DNA from 3 places in the Sedimentibacter sp. B4 genome. Region 1 is predicted to be linked to each of the others. Evidence: riboswitches for the same ligand, from Rfam matches in the RefSeq annotation. Region 1 holds a riboswitch; each other region holds the start of a gene.

The links. Region 1 has a riboswitch for glycine ahead of BN358_RS02645 (ACT domain-containing protein). Riboswitches for the same ligand answer to the same signal wherever they lie in the genome.
Region 2: linked by a shared signal. The riboswitch ahead of gcvT (glycine cleavage system aminomethyltransferase GcvT) and the one ahead of BN358_RS02645 (ACT domain-containing protein) in region 1 are both predicted to bind glycine.
Region 3: linked by a shared signal. The riboswitch ahead of BN358_RS19300 (sodium:alanine symporter family protein) and the one ahead of BN358_RS02645 (ACT domain-containing protein) in region 1 are both predicted to bind glycine.

Annotation. Positions count from the first base shown of each region.
Region 1 is NZ_CANG01000014.1:16,063-20,352, reverse strand. It holds gene grdD (glycine/sarcosine/betaine reductase complex component C subunit alpha) at 1-616, shown strand, start outside; gene BN358_RS02650 (PFL family protein) at 748-2,106, opposite strand; gene BN358_RS02645 (ACT domain-containing protein) at 2,111-2,380, opposite strand; glycine riboswitch at 2,492-2,580, opposite strand; gene rpoN (RNA polymerase factor sigma-54) at 2,858-4,276, shown strand.
Region 2 is NZ_CANG01000955.1:106,778-111,067, forward strand. It holds gene gcvPA (aminomethyl-transferring glycine dehydrogenase subunit GcvPA) at 1-7, opposite strand, end outside; gene gcvH (glycine cleavage system protein GcvH) at 18-392, opposite strand; gene gcvT (glycine cleavage system aminomethyltransferase GcvT) at 506-1,603, opposite strand; glycine riboswitch at 1,694-1,790, opposite strand; gene BN358_RS18420 (flavodoxin domain-containing protein) at 2,035-2,520, shown strand; gene BN358_RS18425 (hypothetical protein) at 2,602-2,880, opposite strand; gene BN358_RS18430 (TrmH family RNA methyltransferase) at 3,003-3,716, opposite strand; gene BN358_RS18435 (AEC family transporter) at 3,725-4,290, opposite strand, start outside.
Region 3 is NZ_CANG01000955.1:255,942-260,231, forward strand. It holds gene BN358_RS19290 (electron transfer flavoprotein subunit beta/FixA family protein) at 1-415, opposite strand, end outside; gene BN358_RS19295 (FadR/GntR family transcriptional regulator) at 623-1,327, opposite strand; glycine riboswitch at 1,606-1,696, shown strand; gene BN358_RS19300 (sodium:alanine symporter family protein) at 1,787-3,175, shown strand; gene BN358_RS28020 (copper amine oxidase N-terminal domain-containing protein) at 3,220-4,290, opposite strand, start outside.

The sequences.
Region 1 (4,290 bases):
TGACATAAATTTTGCAGCTTCTCAAAGAGCAGACGGCGGTGCTGTCATGAGAGGTAATGACCTTCTCATGGGTTCAGCTGATGTTATGGTAATGGATTCTTTAACAGGAAACCTCATGATTAAAATATTTTCTTCTTACACAACTGGCGGAAACTATGAGTCACTAGGCTACGGATACGGTCCTGGAATCGGTGAAGGCTTTGACAAGCTCATACTTATAATATCAAGAGCTTCAGGCGCTCCATTAGTTGAAGGAGCCATGAAGTTTGCCGGAGAACTGGTAAAAGGAAATTTAAAAGCCATTGCAAAAGAAGAATTTGAAAAGGCACACAAAGCAAATCTTACTGAAATACTGAAAGGAACTAAAACAGTAAAAAAATCTTCTGAGGACGAAGTGAAAGCTCCAAAGAAAGAAGTTGTGACTTCCCAGATTTCAGGAATTGAAATAATGGACCTTGAAGATGCTGTAAAGCTTCTGTGGAAAAACAATGTTTATGCAGAAAGCGGAATGGGCTGCACAGGACCAATAATTCTTGTAAATGAAGCAAACACTGAAACTGCCATTAAAGTTCTTCAGGACAATGAGTTCATAGCAAAAGAAAAAACCTGCTGCTAAAACAAATTTAGGGTAGGACTACTGTCCCACTGAAGATAACAAAATTATTGAATTAATAACACGGGCGGACACGAGGTCCGCCCCTACAATTACATTTGTCAATAGTCCGAGATTCTTTAGAATCTCGTTTTTTAATTTTTAAAGCTGTGAATTGGTGCCGGAATTCTGCCGCCTCTTGCTATAAAGTCATCACTAGAAAAACTGCTTACCTTCATTATGGGAGCCCTTCCTAAAAGTCCTCCGAATTCAGCTGTATCTCCTAATGTTTTTCCGTAAACAGGAATTAGTCTCACTGCTGTTGATTTTTGGTTTATAACGCCTATAGCGCATTCATCAGCAATAATTGCTGAAATAGTGCTTGCTTTTGTGTCTCCGGGTATGGCAATCATGTCAAGGCCTACAGAACAAACACATGTCATAGCTTCAAGCTTTTCGATGTTTAAGGAACCTCTGTTAACAGCTTCAATCATTCCTTCATCCTCGCTTACAGGTATAAATGCTCCGCTTAATCCCCCTACATTTGAAGAAGCCATGATGCCGCCTTTTTTAACCGCATCGTTTAATAATGCCAGAGCAGCTGTGGTTCCATGGGCACCGCAAGCTTCAAGTCCTATTTCTTCTAATATTCTTGCTACGCTGTCACCGACTTCCGGAGTGGGTGCAAGGGATAAGTCCATTATGCCGAAAGGAATATCCATTCTCCTTGAAATTTCCTTTGCCACAACTTCACCGGCTCTTGTAATCTTAAATGCAGTCTTTTTGATTGTCTCGCATACGGTTGTGAAATCCTGACCTCTTACTTGTTCCAAAGCATTTTTTACAACTCCGGGACCGCTAACTCCAACGCTAAGGCATGTTTCTGATTCTCCGGTGCCGTGGAATGCTCCTGCCATGAAAGGATTGTCTTCAACAGCATTGGCAAACACAACTAATTTTGCACATCCAATGCTGTCTTTGTTTCTTGTAAGATACGCTGCTTCTTTTATAACTTCACCCATGATTCTTACAGCATCCATGTTAATGCCTGCCTTTGTGGTTGCAACATTAACTGAAGCACAAACCTTGTTTGTTACAGCAAGAGCCTGAGGAATTGAACGGATAAGTATTTCATCGCCTTTGGTAAATCCTTTGTGAACAAGGGCTGAAAAGCCTCCCAAAAAGTTTACTCCTGCCACATCAGCAGCCTTGTCCAAAATTTCAGCATACTTGATATAGTCAACATCATTGCATGCACCTGCTATTATGGATATTGGAGTGACTGAAATTCTTTTATTTATTATTGGTATTCCGAATTCTTTTTCTGTTGCTTCGACAGTTTCTACAAAGTGCTCGGATAACCTTGCTATTTTATCGTATATTTTAATCCTTGATTTTTCACCGTCTGAATCAGCACAGTCAAGAAGTGAAATACCCATAGTTATTGTTCTTATGTCAAATTTGAGCTCATCAACCATTTTGACTGTTTCCAGTATGTTATTAGATTTAATCATTCGTCTACACCTCGTACATTTTGTCAAAAATATCTTCCCGTTGAATTTTGATTTCCATATTGATTTCTTTGGCTTTTTTGTCTAATTCCTGCTGAAGTGTTGTAAAATCAGTTGTAATGCCATCAAGGTCCACAAGCATTATCATTGTGAAGTAATCTCTCATTACTGTCTGGTTAATATCAAGGATATTTGCGTTGTAGCTTGCTAAAAGTGTTGAAACATGTGCTATTATTCCAACGCGGTCCTTTCCGATTATTGTTAGTATGCCTTTCATGTTATCCTCCGTTTATAATGTTAGTATGTATGCAGCCTTTAAGGAAAATGGTGTTATATAAAATACAGAGAGACGCCAGTCTCTCTGTACAACAAAAACACATATGTGCTTTCTTTCAGCTCTGTTCTTTTACCTGAGAGTTTCATTGATATCAACTTTCCCCTTCGGTGCTCTTAAAGAGTCTCTCCAGAGTTATGTCCGCTGACGGTCGACTGCCTTCCGCCAGTTTCATCCAAAATATTTTATTAGGGGTTAGTATATACCGTCTTGTTTTAAAAATCAAGCATAATATTTAAATTTATAAAATTTTCTTTTTTTAACAAAATACTTTGGCATTTTCGATAGTTTTTTGATATAATAAAATAATGACAACATTTACTCGTTTTTATTGTTAATATTGATAAAGCAGTACAAAATAATATCATGTTGAAAATATAATAAATTTTGTTATAATATATGGTAGCAAGGAGTGATATTATGAAAATGGGCTTTGAATTGAATCTGTCTCAGACTCAAAAGCTTATCATGACACCTGAATTAAGACAGGCTATACAAATTTTGCAATTTAATAATGTTGAATTAATGGAGTTTATATACAAACAGCTTGAGGTTAATCCTTTTCTCGAATCAGTTGACAATAAAGTCCAGGAATCATCATCAGATGAAAGTGCTGAATATGAAAAATCTGATTTTGATAAATCTGACAACAAAGATGAAATCGATTGGAAGGAAATTACAGAAAAGTATGATGACCTAAGCTACAAGGCTTATGAAAAAACTGCAGATTCTGATGAAAAGCAAACATTTGAAAGCTACACTTCCAAAAAAATGTCTCTTAAGGACCATCTCATGGTTCAATTAGGAGTTTCCGTAAAAACTAATAAGGAAAAAAGAATAGGCGAATTTATTATTGAATCACTTGATAACAAGGGCTACTTAGGTTGTTCAATTCAAGATATAAGTCTTTTGTTGAATGAAGATGTGGTTGAAGTGGAAAGAGTTTTAAGACTTATACAAACTTTTGACCCTGTGGGAGTTGGAGCAAGAAATTTAAGTGAATGCCTTATGATTCAACTTAAGGAAAAGGGAATTCAAGATAAGAATGCATATATCATAGCAGAACAATATCTTGAAGAAATTGCTACCAACAAAATTCAAAAAATAGCAAAAGATCTTCGTATTACAGTTTCAAGGGTACAAAGCATTTGCGATATAATCAAGATGCTTGAGCCAAAGCCATCTAGAGGATTCATAGTAGACAGCGACAACATAAGATATATTGTTCCTGATGTGACTATTGAAAAAATAAACGGTGAATATATAATTATAGTAAACGACAACAACCTGCCTGTTCTAACTATAAGCGGCTATTATCAGAATATGATAAAAAATCTTGATGACAAAGAAGCAAACAAGTTCCTGAGCGACAAACTGAATTCATCTATGTGGCTTATAAAGAGTATAGAGCAAAGAAGAATGACACTGTACAAGGTTGTTGAATCCATACTCAAGTTTCAGAGAAAATTCTTTGACGAAGGTAAGACTGCATTGAAGCCTTTGGTTCTCAAGGATGTTGCTGAAGACATAGGCGTACATGAGTCAACTGTCAGCAGGGCTACAAACGGAAAATACGTACAAACTCCTATAGGGTTGTTTGAACTTAAGTACTTTTTTGCAAGCAGCTTAAGCGAAAGCGATGGCGAAGGAATTTCATCCACCAGCGTGAAGTCTCAGATTCAAAAATTAATTAATGAAGAAAACACACAAAAGCCGTTAAGTGATCAAAAAATAGCTGAAATGCTCAGCTCTGAAGGAATCAACATATCAAGAAGGACTGTAGCAAAATACAGGGATGAAATGAGGATACCATCTTCATCAATGAGAAGAAGGTTCTAATTAATTAAGAATTA
Region 2 (4,290 bases), on a different contig from region 1:
ATCTCATAAACCCCTCCTTAGTCGCATATTTTTTCGTAATCTTCTGCACTCATGAGGCCTGATACTTCTGATGGATCAGACATTTCAACAGCAATAAGCCATGCTTCATATGGTGATTCATTGATGAAACTTGGATTGTCGGAAAGGCTTTCGTTTATTTCAACAACCTTTCCTGAAAGAGGAGAAAAAACTTCTGAAGCTGCTTTAACAGATTCAAGAACTATGCATTGTCCTCCGGCTTCAATTTCTGTGTCAACTTCCGGCAAATCAACATAAACAACATCTCCCAGATGATCCTGAGCATAGTCTGTAATTCCTATATAAGCCTTATTTCCTTCTACCTTTACCCATTCGTGTGATTCTGAATACTTTAATTCGCTTAATACTTTCATGATATCCTCCATATAATTGATTTTAATGATGAACAAATTCATCCATATAACATTGTTAATTTAATTCTACCAAATATTGTCACTTTTAAACATTTCTCTTCGTTTATATATCTTTAGCTTTTCTTATATTTTTTAGTGTAAAAAGGTTTCTTGATAACTTTTGCCTTAAGGTTTTTGTTTCGTACTGATATTTCTATTTCTGTGCCTTCCTTTGCATATTCAGCTTCAATTAATGCCAGCCCGATATTCTTCTTAAGGGTTGGTGAAAAGCTTCCTGTTGTAACATAGCCGATTTTTCTTCCCTCAGCAAAAACTTCATAGTGACTTCTAGGAATTCCTCTGTCAACCATTTCAAATCCGATTACTTTTCTTTTCAGACCTTCAGCTTTTTGCTTTGCAAGAGCTTCTTTTCCAATGAAATCATCCTTGTTAAGTTTCACAAAAAATCCAAGTCCTGCCTCTAGTGGGGTAATGTCTTTGTCTATTTCCTGCCCGTAAAGAGGAAGTGCTGCTTCAAACCTGAGAGTGTCCCTTGCCCCCAGACCTGCAGGCACAAGCCCGTATTCTTTTCCTGTTTCTAGAATTAAGTCCCACATTTGTGGCCCATGGTCAGCTTTAAAATATAGTTCAAATCCATCCTCACCTGTATATCCGGTCCTTGACACTATAGTCTTAAATTCACCCACATTAACATCACCTAAAAAGTGATAAAATTCAATTAAATTTAAATCAACTTTAGAAAGCTTCTGCAAAATAGTTTGAGCTTCTGGGCCTTGCAAAGCAAGCTGAGCATATTCATCAGAAATATTTTTTATTTCCACATTTCCAAAAGACTGTGACAAAAGCCATTCAAAATCCTTTTGTGTATTTGAGGCATTTACAACCAGAAGATAATCCGTGCTGTTGTACTTGTATACCAAGAGATCATCAACCACTCCACCATCGGTATAGCACATTGGAGTATATGCAATTTGATTGTCATTAAGCACAGAAATATCATTTGTAACAATCATCTGCAGATATTTCTCGGCATCTTCTCCCTTAACAGTGATTTCTCCCATATGAGAAACATCAAACAGACCAGCCTTATTCCTCACAGCCTCATGTTCAGGAATAATTCCCGAGTACTCCACAGGAAGCGCCCATCCCCCAAAGTCAATTACCTTTCCTTTAAGTTCAACATGCTTTTCGTATAATGGTGTTTTCTTCACTCTATCACTCCTTAATATTTTTAAATTATAAAAAAGACAGGGGTAACGACGATGTCATTATCTCTGTCTTAGCTGTACTATTCAGAGTTTTGTCCAAGCGCAGCCCTTTTGCCTGAAAGTTTCGTAACACTCGACCAGTGTTATTTGCTTCTTCGGCGCCCCTTGGGGACTCTCCTGTGCTTTTCACTCAAAATTATATTTATAAATATAAATGTTCAAATTTCAATTGTGAAAAAATGTTATTTTATATTACAGCATCATTATAATACCCTATTTCAAACGTGTCAATAGTTTTGTAATCGTGAAAAAATCTACTTTTCAGAATATGTAAAACTGCATTTTTATTAATGTTAGTTTTATCACAATGCACAAGCTTGACATTTGGCAAATAAAATATTATCATTTAATTATCTTATAAATTGGAGCAGGCCATGAAAATACTGATAGCGTATGCAAGCAACAACAATACAACTCAGATGTGCGCAAAATTGCTGGGAGAAAAGCTTCCCGGTGCTGATATTGTAAACTTAAAACGAACAACCCCCGTAATAAACGATTATGATACAGTAATAATTGGAAGTTGTATTAGATTTAACGATGTTCATAAAACAGTTAAAAACTTCGTAGGGGACAACCTGGATAAGCTCATGAAAGTAAATACCGCTATTTTTTTATGCTGCGGGTTTCCAGAAAAAATCAATCAATACCTTCTTCATAACATTCCTAAAAAGCTGTTGAACAAGTCAGTATCTATTCAATGTTTCGGAGGCAGACTTAAGGTCAAGCCATACAAATTAGTGGACCAGCTCATAATTAAGACCGTGAGGAAAAACTTCAAAGTTGACAAAAGGGAATTAACTTCAATTGACAATGAAAGCATCAGCAAAATGGCTGATGATATATTAAAATTGAAATAAAAAAACGGTAACCGTTCAGAGAATAGCTGAACGTACGTTACCGTTTTATTGTTGCTGCAACAAATTAATTATTCTTAAATGTTACCTGAAGTTGGTCTGGTTGTTGTCTCTTTTTATTTTTTTCTTGTCTTTGTTGTCAAAACTGTTATCGTTCCTGTTGTCTGAACGGTTGTTGTCGTTTCTGTTGTCAAGACGGTTGTTATTGTTGTCGTTTCTCAAATTATCAATCATATGCTTTTGCTGTTCCCTAAAACTTTGCTGACTGTCTAACTTGGCTTGTTCTTCCCAGTTAAACAATTTTTCATTGTTATTGTTATTGTTGTTTTTATTTTTGTTTTCATTAAAGCTAAAATTTTTCATTAATTTCATCCTTTCGAAATGATATTGGGCTTTTTAAACCTCTATATATTATTTACAAAAGGGTTTTAAATATTTAACCTGTAAATGTTATACTCTTATTTCATTTCCATAAATTGATTTATTTAACTTAAAAAATGATACATTGCAATGCCTGCAGCAATGGTAAGGTTCAATGAATCAATCCTGTCTGTGTGTTTGATGAATACGCTTGTTCCTGCTTTGGAAAAACTTGAGTCCAATCCTGTTGCTTCATTGCCGAACACCAATGAAAAATATCTGTCTTCATCATGTTTTATTTCTTTCAGGGACACAGCTCCATCCAGCATGAATGTGTAGACTTTATGATCATTGAAAGCCTTCTGGTAATCGCTGAAATTTTCGTAATATTTAAAATTAAGCTTGAACAGAGCACCCATTGATGCTCTGATTACTTTAGGATCAAATATGTCAACTCCCGGGCTTATTATTGCAAGATTGCTAAGGCCAAAGCCAATCAGAGTCCTGATAATTGTTCCCATATTTCCCATGTTGCTTGGGTTTACCAGCACTATGTGTGATTGATCCTGGTCAAGGCTGCATTCATATTTATTGAATACTCCCACAACAAAACAGTTTTCCTTGTCGCTTATTTTATTGATTGCCTTGTCGTTAATTTCCGTGTTAATATTGTATTTTTTGCACAGTTCAAATATGTCCATGGAATTATCAGACCTGTAGCTTGAGCTGACAAGCACTTTTACCACATCATTTGGTCTTGATGTAATTAGCTCCACAGTAGGAAACATTCCAAATGTGTATGAATGCTCAAAATTTTTCTTATATGATTTTATTTCCATAAGCCCTCCTAAAATACTCCAACTGTTTTTAACACAAATATAAACATAAAAATTGTGAATGGACTGAACATTGTGGATACAAATACAAGCTGTCCTGCAAGCTCGTAGTTGCAGTCATACTGCTGAGCCATAGTATAGCTTGAAACAGCCACAGATGGTGCAACCATGCTGAACAATGCTCCAAGTTCTGGTCCTCTGAAACCAAACGCATATGCCATTCCTATTACAACTGCGGGAATTACCAGAAGCTTTCCTATGGTCACAACCGTTATGTAATTGAGATTTTTCCTGATGTTATTTATTTCAATGTCCCCGCCAAGAGCCATGAGCGCTAGAGGTGTTGCCATATCTGACATGTCGCCTATTGTATTTTCAATGAAGACAGGAAGCTTTATCCCAAGAGCCGAAACTATTATTCCAAGAACAGAGCCAATTATCAGCGGGTTTTTAACTATGCTTATTATATTTTTTTTGATATCACTCTTATCATTTGAAAACATGTCTAATATTATTACTGCCATAAAATTGTAAATTGGTATTATTATGGCAACAAGTGTTGTTACAACGGCAAGTC
Region 3 (4,290 bases), on a different contig from region 1:
GTATGTTAAGCCATTCAGAAACTTCAGGTCCAACCTGGGCAGTATCTCCGTCAGTAGTCTGCTTTCCGCAGAGAATGAGTTCAAAATCTCCTGTTTTCTTTATTCCCTGAGCAAGTGTGTAGCTTGTTGCAAGAACGTCAGCTCCGCCGAATTTTCTGTCGGAAATGAGCACACCTTCATCTGCTCCCATGGCAAATGCTTCTCTTATTACTCCTGCCGCCTGTGGTGGTCCCATGGTAATAACAGTAATGGTTCCGCCTGTTTTTTCTTTCACTCTCAGTGCTGTCTCAATTGCATACAAGTCATAAGGATTCATTTTTGAATCTACGCCGTTTCTTTTCAATACTCCTGTAACAGGATCTACTTCAACTTTGTTTGTTTCAGGAACTTGTTTGATGCAAACCAAAATGTTCATATGTTTACCTTTTCCCTTTCTGAATACATTAACTATAATTTCGTTTTCACTAACTGGTAGTACCACTTCTGATAAAAATAAAAATGCATGCGCATTTTCAACTGGTAGTACCACTTACTTTATTAAGTATATCTGCAAATGTTATCATTGTCAACAATAGTCACTTTTTTAACATTGATATTTTAAAAAATCTTTTTTGCTTTCTATTTATATATTTTTTGTCATTCTATCCAACTCTTCGTCAATCAAATCAAAATGTTTGTTTATTGCAGAAAAAGCAAGGGTTTTGTCCTTGATTATAAGGCTCTTCACCATTTTGTCATGTGCATCATGAAGGTAATCTTTGCTGGTTTCAGAGCTTAATATTTCCTTCCTCAGGTCCGCTATGAACTTATCCATCACTTCTGAAAGAGCTCTTAGTATATTTATTATCAAAGTATTTCTGGATGCTGCTGCAATGTTATAGTGAAGCTGCTTATCTAGAATTACATTATATTCTTCTGTTTGATTTTCAAGCTGAGAAATTATATTTTCAAACTGTTCAATTTCTTTATCTGTTACATTGTCAATGGCAATCATCAGCGCCTCAAGTTCCAGTGCACGCCTCAGCTGGCTTATTTGCTGATAAGTTATCTGATTAAGCATAAACATCATGGACATAGATTCCACAAGATTGTTTTCAAAATTGCCTGTAAGATAATTTCCTGCTCCCTGCTGGCTAGAAATAATACCCATAAAATCAAGCATCCTGATGGCTTCCCTGACAGAGTTCCTGCTTACACCCAGAATATCAGACAATTCTCGTTCTGATGGAAGTTTTCCTCCTGTTATTAAATCTCCGTTTACAATTTGTTTTTTAATATAATCTATAACTTTTGTATAGGACTTTTTCTGCAATGCTTTTTCTTCCATAAAACCACCTGACAATATATTTTAGTTTATATCATTATAGCATATTATCAGGAAATAGTAAGTATTTTGTTATACGGCATATATTGCTGACGAAAATTTGTTGATAACCGTTTTCATAATTAAGATATGTCGTATTTAAATTTTTCCCTTTTGTTTTTTCCTAGTACATGCTATAATCATGCCCAGTGATAAAATTAAATATTTCGGATGAAGATAGTGGGAGAGAGATCATATGATCCGCCGAAGGAGTTACACTTTCAGGCAAAAGGACCATTATCGGACGAAACTCTGGAGAGCCTCAAATGAGCACCGAAGGAGCAAGCCGGTTACACCGGTCAATCTCTCAGGTAAAAGGACAGAGCTATGCTGTAATTTTTTGAGGCCGGGTCTTTTTTGATCTGGCTTTTTGTCTTTTAAGAGGATTCCTTAAACGCACTATAAAATTTAGGGAGGTACAAAATGCAAAACGTAACATTATTTTTAGAAAAGGCCGATTCCTTTATATGGGGACCGCCACTGCTGATGCTGCTAGTGGGAACAGGAATCTACCTTACATTCAAACTTGGACTCATTCAGGTTTTCAAGCTTCCCCTGGCATTGAAACTGGTTTTTTCCAAAGACACTGATAGCAATGCACAGGGCGATGTTTCAAGCTTCGGTGCACTTTGCACAGCATTGGCGGCTACAATCGGAACAGGAAACATTGTAGGTGTTGCCACCGCCATCAAGGCAGGAGGACCTGGAGCCTTGTTCTGGATGTGGGTTGCAGCTTTCTTCGGCATGGCTACCAAGTACGGCGAATGCCTTCTTTCCGTAAAGTACAGGGTTGTTGATGAAAACGGACAAATGTCCGGAGGACCTATGTACTACATTGAAAGAGGACTTGGAAACAAAGTCCTTGCAAAAATGTTTGCTGCCTTCGGCGTAGGAGTTGCCTTCTTTGGTATAGGAACATTTCCACAAATTAATGCAATTACAGATGCCGTAAAAATTACTTTCAACATTCCAGTTCTTGCTACTTCAATAGTGATAACCGCAATAGTTGCACTTGTAACATTGGGAGGAATCAAAAGTATTGCAAAAATTTCAGAAATCATTGTTCCATTTATGGCTGTATTTTATGTGCTGGGAGCATTGTTCATAATGATATCAAACATTCAGCTTATTCCACAAACATTTTTGTTGGTAATAAAAAGCGCATTTACCCCAACTGCTGCAACCGGTGGATTTTTAGGAGCAAGCGTCATGTATGCCATGCGAAACGGCGTTGCCAGAGGTGTTTTCTCAAATGAGTCAGGCCTTGGAAGCGCACCAATTGCAACTGCTGCTGCAAAAACAAATTCATGCGTGAAACAAGGACTTATTTCAATGACAGGAACATTCTTTGACACAATAATTATATGCACCATGACAGGTTTGATGCTTATTATGACAGATGTATGGAACGGAAGTCTCCAAGGTGCAAGCATGACAAATGAAGCATTCAACCAGGGGCTGCCTTTAATCGGACCTTATATTGTTACTGTAGGATTGATATTCTTTTCTTTCACAACAATTCTCGGTTGGAACTACTATGGTGAGAGATGTACAGAATACCTGTTTGGAGTTAAGGCAATCAAATTATACAGATTGATTTTTATTGTACTTGTAGGGGCAGGATCATTCCTCAAGCTTGACATGATATGGATTCTTGCAGACATTGTAAACGGACTCATGGCAATACCAAACCTCATAGCTCTCATTGGACTCAGGGGAGTTATTGCATCTGAAACAAGACTGTATTTTGAGGGACTGAAAAGCGAATCAAAAATAGCATGGAAAAGTAAGACTGTAAATGAAGAAAATTAAACTAAAGGACGGCGCAAGCCGTCCTTCTAAATTTATTAACAAATTTATTTTTCAATTACTGCAGTGGAAAAATCACCATCAAGAGTATAAGTTATTTTGTATCCGAGTTTTTCAAAGTCTCTCACTTTAACCATTGTTCTTGAGTCAACAATCACACCTGTCATGTCGATTTTCTCATTGCCTCTTATAACATATGCTTTTCTTGCATCATTATCCCAATATACTTCTTCTCCAAATGTTTCGCCTATGTATCTCAAAGGAAGATAAACTCTGTTTTCAATGATAGTGTATGGCTGTGTATTCCAATCTGTCTTGCCGCTTTGTCTCGTTATATCAACATCAAGATCTTCACCCTCTGTATACCACATAAGCTGCATTGTCTGAGCGGGATTAATTTTGTTTTCTGTTTTCTCATATAGGCTTTCAGCATCTTCTATAGTCATAACACTTTCTGTAACTGAAATTTTTTCAACATTTTCAGGTGTTACTAAAGTTTCTGCTGAAAGTTTTCCCATGGACATTCCTTCATAAACAATTTCTGCTGATGAATTTTCCTTGTATGATGAACCTGTTTTTACAATATTTTGCTGAATTTTACTTCCTCTCACAAGTTCTTCAATGGAAGCCAGTTCTTCAGTTTCAAGTATCATAACTGCTTCATCCAAGAAATCATAAAAATCCTGTCTGCTTGCTTCTAATTCAGCTATTAATGTTTCCTTGTCCTCAGCAGTCATTCCTTCAAATTCTGTGTTGTTGTACAGGTTTTCAACATACTTCACAGTTTCATCAAACACATGCTCTCTGTTTTCGCTTACATATGTAATGAGTCTTTCCACAAATTCTAAAGCGCCCTGTGAAGTAAGTTCAATGGAGTAACCTCCGTTTATCTTTGTTATGAGTTTTGAATCAAAGCCCTTAAATGCTGTTGTAATATAGTCAATTGCATTATCCTGCATTTCCTTGTAATCCGTTTCATATTCAATGCTGTCCATTTCACCTAAATCACTAAGCAGTATGTATTCCACATCCTTAAGGCCGTTGTTGTAGAAATCATTTATAACTTCCACACTTTCTGTTGCTTCGCCATTTAACATTTCATCAAATGTAATTAACTG